Sediminicoccus sp. KRV36: one gene and its partner. The protein of the gene in region 2 binds, or shares a complex with, the protein of the main gene of each other region. Links are inferred from orthologs where the notes say so. Each region holds a gene or a part of one and is shown on either strand. Other genes may lie near its edges.

Region 1 (3,162 bases), 4.5 Mb from region 2 along the record:
CTCACCGCGCTGGCCGGCAATGGGCGGCAACCCGGCCGGTGCCGCATCGGCCGCGGGGGTGGGGGTGATTGGCGCCGCCACGGCGGGCGGCGGCGGCGCTGGCTCCGGCGCGGGGGCCTGGACTGGTGCTGGGGCTGGTGCAGTTGCCGGGATCGGTGCGGGCGCCGGTGCCTGGGCCGGCGCCGCCAGGGGTTCGGCGGTCGGCATGGGTGGCAGCGGCGCCGTGGATGGTTCGGTCACGACGCTGGCGGCCGGGCCGGCGATGGGTGCCATGCCGCCCTCGGCGCGCGGCAGCGCTGGCCGGCGCTGACCGCTGCGCGCAGGCGGCTCGGCCTGGGTGGAAATATAGTCCGGCACCACCCGCGCCTGGTTGCCTGTGATGACCAGCACCGCCGTGCCGAGCGGAATCGGCACCTGGTCCCGCTGCGTGACGGAGATCAGCTCGCCATCATTCTTGCGGATGATGTATTCCACCGCGTCGGTATTGGCCGAAGCGCGCTCCGCCGCCGTGCCGACCAGGCTGCCGAGCAGCGCGCCGCCCACGGCGCCCAGGGCGGTGCTGACCGAATTGCCCGCCGCCGCCGCGCCACCGATGGCCCCGCCGGCCGCGCCACCCGCCGTGGCCCCGGTTTCGCCGCCCGCCGCGATGGCGACGCGGCGCGAGCCGACAATGGTGCCCTGCTGGACCGGATTGGCCTGCTGCACCGCGCGGGATGCGTATTCATTGGCCGAATAATTGCTGCCACAGGCGCCGAGGAGCGAGGCGCCGAGCAAGGCAGCGGCCAGGCGTGGGAAGGATGGATGGATCATGCGCCCAGCACATAGGCCCCCCCACCCCTTCGCGCCAAGTCTTTGCATCGCCCGCATGGTGAGCGAGAGGCGCAGACCGGCATCCAGGCTTTGGTGATTTCACCAAAGGCAATCCGACTCTATATGCAGGCGATGCAAGTTCCTTTCCTCAAGATGCATGGGCTGGGCAACGACTTCGTCGTGCTGGATGCGCGGCCCAAGCCGCTCACCCTGCCCGCCGAGACCATCCGCTGGGTGGGGGACCGGCATCGCGGCGTGGGCTTCGACCAGCTCATCACGCTGGAGCCCGCGAGCGACGCCGATGTCTTCTTTCGTTTCCACAATTCCGACGGGAGCGAGGCCGGGGCCTGCGGCAATGGCACGCGCTGCGTGGCATCACTCGTCCTGGCCGAGACGGGGCGCCAGAACATCTCCATTCGCACCATCGCCGGCCTGCTCGGCGCCGAGCGCCTGGCGGATGGCACCGTCCGCGTGGATATGGGCCCGCCACGCCTTGGCTGGCGGGATGTGCCGCTGGCGCGGGAGATGGACACGCTGCACGTCCCTATGCAGGCCGAGGGCGTGGGCGATGCCGCCTGCTGCTCCATGGGCAACCCGCATGCCAATTTCTTCGTGCCCGATCTGGCGGCGCTCGATATCCCCCGCATCGGCCCGCTGCTGGAGCATCACCCCCTCCTGCCGGACCGCGCCAATATCGGCTTCGTGCAGGTCCTGGCGCAGGACCACCTGAATCTGATCGTCTGGGAGCGTGGCGCCGGCTTTACCCTGGCTTGCGGCTCGGGCGCCTGCGCGGCCCTGGTGAATGCGCGGCGCCGCGGCCTGGTGCAGGCGCGCTGCACCGTCACCCTCCCGGGCGGCGATCTCGTCATCGAGCAGCGCGAGGATGGGCACGTGCTGATGAGTGGCCCGGTGGCGACGTCCTTTCGCGGAGTGCTTGACCTTGCCAGCTGATCGCTGGAGCGCCGAAGGGCGCGGAGGCGTGAATCAGCTGGTCAATCAAGCCGCTGATCGCTGGAGCGCCGAAGGGCGCGGAGGCGTGAATCAGCTGGCCAGCCAAGCCCAGGCCATCACCTTCGGCTGCCGCCTCAACATCGCCGAGAGCGAGACGATGCGCGGCCTCGCCGCCCGCGCCGGCTATGCCGATGCGCTCATCATCAACACCTGCGCGGTGACGGGCGAGGCTGAATCCCAGGCGCGGCAGGCCATCCGCCGCGCCGCGCGCGAAAACCCGGGCCGGCCCATCCTGGTGACGGGCTGCGCCGCGCAGATCGCGCCCGAGGCCTGGGCCGCGCTGCCCGGCGTCACGCGTGTCATCGGCAATGGCGTGAAGCTGGATCCCAGCGCCTGGGGGGCGCCCGTGGCGCCGATCCTGCGTGAGGCGCCGATGAGCATCGCTGCCGGTGGTGGCACGCGGGCCTTCCTGGCGGTGCAGCAGGGCTGTGACCATGGCTGCACCTTCTGCATCATCCCGCAGGGGCGTGGCCCGGCGCGCGCCCTGCCCATCGCCGAGGCGGTCATGGCGGCCCGGGCGCTCGCTGCCCACCATGCCGAAATCGTGCTGACGGGCGTGGACCTCGCCAGCCATCCGCAACTGGCGGCGCTGATCCGTGCCGTACTGCGCGAGGTGCCGGAATTGCCGCGCCTGCGCCTCTCCTCCCTCGATCCGGCCGCCTTGGATGACGCCTTCTGGCGCGTCTTCGCCGAGGAGGATCGGCTGATGCCGCATCTGCATCTCTCGGCCCAGCACGGGCATGACCTGATGCTCAAGCGGATGAAGCGCCGCCATTCCCGCGCCGATCTGCTGCAACTTGCCGCCCGCGCCCGCGCTTTACGTCCGGATGCGGCGCTGGGGGCGGATCTCATCGCCGGCTTCCCGACCGAAACGGAGGAGCATTTATGCGCGATGCTGGAACTGGTGGCGGAGGCGCGCTTCGCCTTCCTGCATGTGTTTCCCTATTCGGCGCGGGCAGGCACGCCCGCCGCCCGCATGCCGCAACTGCCCGTGGCGCTGCGGCGCGAGCGCGCGGCGCGGCTGCGCGCCGCTGGCGAGGCCGAACGGGGGCGATTCCTGGCCAGCCGCATCGGTCGCACGGAGGAAAGCCTGATGGAGGCGGATGGCATGGGCCACACGCAGCATTCCGCGCCCATCCGCGTGCCGGGTGCCGCGCGCGGCAGCCTGATCCGGGCGCGCGTCACGGGCAGCGATGGCCGCATTCTCATGGCGGAGGCCGCCTGATGGCGTTGCGCGATTTCTGGGGCAAGCTCACCGGCAAGGCATCCGGCAAGCCGGACAGCGAGACGGAGCTGCCGCGCGACAGCCAGGGGGACAGCCAGGCACTGGGCGATATTCCG
Region 2 (3,286 bases):
CAGATGCACATCCTGCTCGTTCTTCAAGAGCGCGCCATAGAGCGGCGGGATGGCGACCTTGGTGTCGCTGGAGCGCAGCGCCTCGGGCGGCATGTCCTCGATCATCAGCAGCTTCAGCCAGTCCAGCAGCTCCGAGGTCGCGGGCTTCTTCTTCAGCTCCCCCACCTCGCGGATCTGGAAGAAGACGTTCAGCGCCTCCCGCGCCAGATCCGCGCGCAGATCGGGGTAATGGCTGTGCAGGATGCGCTCCATCGTCTCGCGGTCGGGGAAGCGGATGAAGTGGAAGAAGCAGCGGCGCAGGAAGGCGTCCGGCAGCTCCTTTTCATTGTTGCTCGTGATGATGACGATGGGGCGCTGGCGGGCCACCACCGTTTCCTTCGTCTCGTAGACATGGAACTGCATGCGGTCGAGTTCGAGCAGCAGGTCGTTGGGGAATTCGATATCGGCCTTGTCCACCTCATCGATCAGCAGCACCACCGGCGTCTCGCTCGTGAAAGCCTCCCAGAGCTTGCCGCGAATGATGTAGTTGGACACATCGCGCACGCGCTCATCGCCCAATTGCCCGTCCCGCAGGCGGGAGACGGCGTCGTATTCGTAAAGCCCCTGCTGCGCCTTGGTGGTGGATTTGATGTGCCACTCGATCAGCGGATAGCCCATGCTGCGGGCGATCTCCTGCGCCAGCACGGTCTTGCCGGTGCCGGGTTCGCCCTTGACCAGGAGGGGGCGTTGCAGGGCGATGGCGGCGTTCACCGCCACCTCCAGCTCGCGGGGCGCGATGTAGCGTTCGGTGCTGGCGAATTTTTTCACGCTTGCGGGCCTCTTGGAATGCAGGGCGCCATCTTCGCGCTTTCAGGGGTCGTGGCAAAGGGCACATTGCGAGAGGGCGCTGCCCTCTCGCGCTCTCCCGCCAGGAAACTAGTTTTCTGGACCTTCATTCCCGGAGCACGAGCCTGTATGCGGCGCGGATGGACATCTACTTTCTATCACTCGTCGCCCTTTCCATCGCCGGCATGATCGAGGCGCGCTGCTCCACGCCGGGGCTGCGCCCTGAATACGAGCCGGCGGACCGCGCCTTCCGCTGGCTCGGCCGTTCAGCCTTTGCCATGTGGCTGGGGCTGCTGGGCTTCGGCTTCTGGCAATTCGCCTGGTGGCAGCCGCTGGCCGGGCTGGTGGGTTCGCTCGCCGCCAATGCGCTGGTGCTGCAATATGGCGTGCGGCCCTACTGGCCTGGCGTTTCGATGGGGCTGGCGCTGCTGGGGCTGGGCTTCGCCAGCAAGGTGCTGTTCGACGCGTTCTGAGGGGCTGAAAACCAGCCTCCCGGCTGGTCAGGCACGCTGCGGCTCCGGCCCGGACGATCGGCGGGCTGGCCCTTCGATCAGGCCGCGAACGGCGCGAAATCCACCGCCAGCCGCTCATAGATGGCCCGCTTGAAGGGCACCGCCATCCCGGGCAGTTCCGCCAGCCGCGCCCAGCGCCAGGCGTCGAATTCGGGGTGTGGATCAAGGTCCAGCCGGATATCGGCATCCGTGCCCAGGAAGCGCAGGGCGAACCATTTCTGGGTCTGCCCGCGATACTTCCCGCCCAGCGCCTTGCCGATCAGTTCCGGCGGCAGGTCGTAATTCAGCCATTCGGGGTGTTCGGCAAGGATTTCGGCATGCGCCGTGCCGATCTCCTCCTCCAGCTCGCGGAAGACGGCCACGGCCGCGTCCTCGCCCTTGTCCATGCCCCCCTGGGGCAATTGCCAGCCGCCCGGCGCGCCCTCGGCATTGGGCATGTCGGCCCGGCGGGCAACGAGGATCAGCCCCGCCGCATTGAACAGGACGGCGCCCACATTGGGCCGATAGGGCCAAAGGCTGGGATCTTTCATCGGGCGGCCATCTCCGGGCGTCTCATCATGGCGGTGACGGGTGCCAGAACCACCCCGCGCGAGTCCAGCCGCGCGAACCATTCGGACAGGCGCTGCAGGGACACTGGCGTCACCTCGCCCAGATAGCCCAGGGCGCCGCCACGCTCGCGCGCCAGGCGCTCCAGCAAGGCGAGGCGCTGGTCCATCTCGCCGCGGGTATGGGGTTCATCCACCACCACATCGACGGCCAGGCCCCAGGCGCGCTCCGGATTGGGGGCGCCGGGGCGGGCGTCGAAATAGAGCAGGCCGCGGGCGTTCAGCGCCAATTGCATCTGCGCGAAGGGCTCGGCCAGGGCCGCAAAGCGTTCGCCCCGCATCGAGGTGAGCGCGCCGACGGCACCCACATGCCCAGGATAGCGCGCCAGCAGCCAATCCAGCCGCTGCGCGTTTTCGCCGGCGGAAAGCCCGGTCAGCAGGGCGCGGTGGCCGGGATCATTCATCGGGAAGCCGGTCGGCTCCATCGGCAGGGCCAGCAGCGTCTCGAAGCCACGGTCACGCGCCTGTTCGATGAGCGATGCGGGATTGAGGGCATAGGGCGTGAAGGCCAGGCCGATCTGCGGTGGCAGGGTGCGGATCGCTTCCTCGGAGAGGCTGGTGCGCAGGCCAATTCCCCCCAGGATCAGCGCCACCCGCGGCCGGGGGTCCTGCCGGTCGAAGGGGCGGGCATAGACGCGCATGGGCATGCGGCCATCCGGGCCGATGCGGGGCATGGCCCCCATGGCCGTATACTCCACCAAAGCCGGATCGAGGTGCCGCACCAGGTTTTCCGGCACGCCGCGCAGCGGCGGCACGCTGGGGGCAGGCGTCTCGACCGCCGCCGGCCGCTCAGCCGCGTTCTGGACGAGGTGAATGGGCGCAGCAGGCGGTGGCCCCAGGATGGCCAGGGTCACGCCACCGCCCCCCAGGCCGGCCAGGACCACCAGCCAAAACACCCCGAGCCAGAACCAGCCGCGCCCCTGTTGCGAAACCCCTTCGGACACGGTGGCGGCGTGGCTCCCCTAGCGCTGCGCGCGGCGCTGCGGATTGGCCGCGATGGCGCGCACCAGCGAAAGCCCCTGCTGCAACTGGAAATCCGTCTCGGGCTTGGTCGCGTCGAGTGTCGGCCAGCCCTCGGGCGGCTGGTTCTGCACGCGGCTGGTGATCGAGTTGGGCAGGTTCAGCGGCGGCAGGGTCACGGTGGGGGGGGCCGGCGTGGCGGCACCCTCGGCGCGGAGCGAGCGGCGCAGATCCTGCTCGCGCTCGCGCTCCCGCGTCGGGTTGGCGGCGGCCGTCTCCGCATCCTGGCGGGTCGCGCGCACCTCGAAATCGGGCTCGATCCCGGTCGCCTGGATGGAGCGGCCGGAGGGCGTGTAGTAGCGCGCCGTGGTCAGCCGGATGGCG

The links.
Region 1: the proteins of LHU95_RS22620 (region 2) and dapF are in contact, whole or in part, in a solved structure (PDB 5YGU), measured with the Escherichia coli proteins. The link is inferred for Sediminicoccus sp. KRV36 from one-to-one orthologs.

What each region holds. Positions count from the first base shown.
Region 1 is NZ_CP085081.1:218,952-222,113, forward strand. Bases 1-2,851 are described here. They hold dapF (diaminopimelate epimerase), read left to right. Parts: upstream 1-942; coding sequence 943-1,761; downstream 1,762-2,851. Other genes in these bases: LHU95_RS01030 (hypothetical protein), read right to left, coding at 1-810; LHU95_RS01040 (MiaB/RimO family radical SAM methylthiotransferase), read left to right, coding at 1,847-2,851. Also shown: more of LHU95_RS01040, read left to right, coding at 2,852-3,046. UniProt on the Escherichia coli protein: Involved in the succinylase branch of the L-lysine biosynthesis and in the biosynthesis of the pentapeptide incorporated in the peptidoglycan moiety. Catalyzes the stereoinversion of LL-2,6-diaminopimelate (L,L-DAP) to meso-diaminopimelate (meso-DAP).
Region 2 is NZ_CP085081.1:4,761,596-4,764,881, forward strand. Bases 122-3,096 are described here. They hold LHU95_RS22620 (RNA pyrophosphohydrolase), read right to left. Parts: upstream 1,868-3,096; coding sequence 1,376-1,867; downstream 122-1,375. Other genes in these bases: LHU95_RS22610 (MoxR family ATPase), read right to left, coding at 122-807; LHU95_RS22615 (hypothetical protein), read left to right, coding at 966-1,298; LHU95_RS22625 (divergent polysaccharide deacetylase family protein), read right to left, coding at 1,864-2,886; LHU95_RS22630 (S41 family peptidase), read right to left, coding at 2,905-3,096. In the rest of the region: more of LHU95_RS22610, read right to left, coding at 1-121; more of LHU95_RS22630, read right to left, coding at 3,097-3,286. UniProt on the Escherichia coli protein: Master regulator of 5'-end-dependent mRNA decay.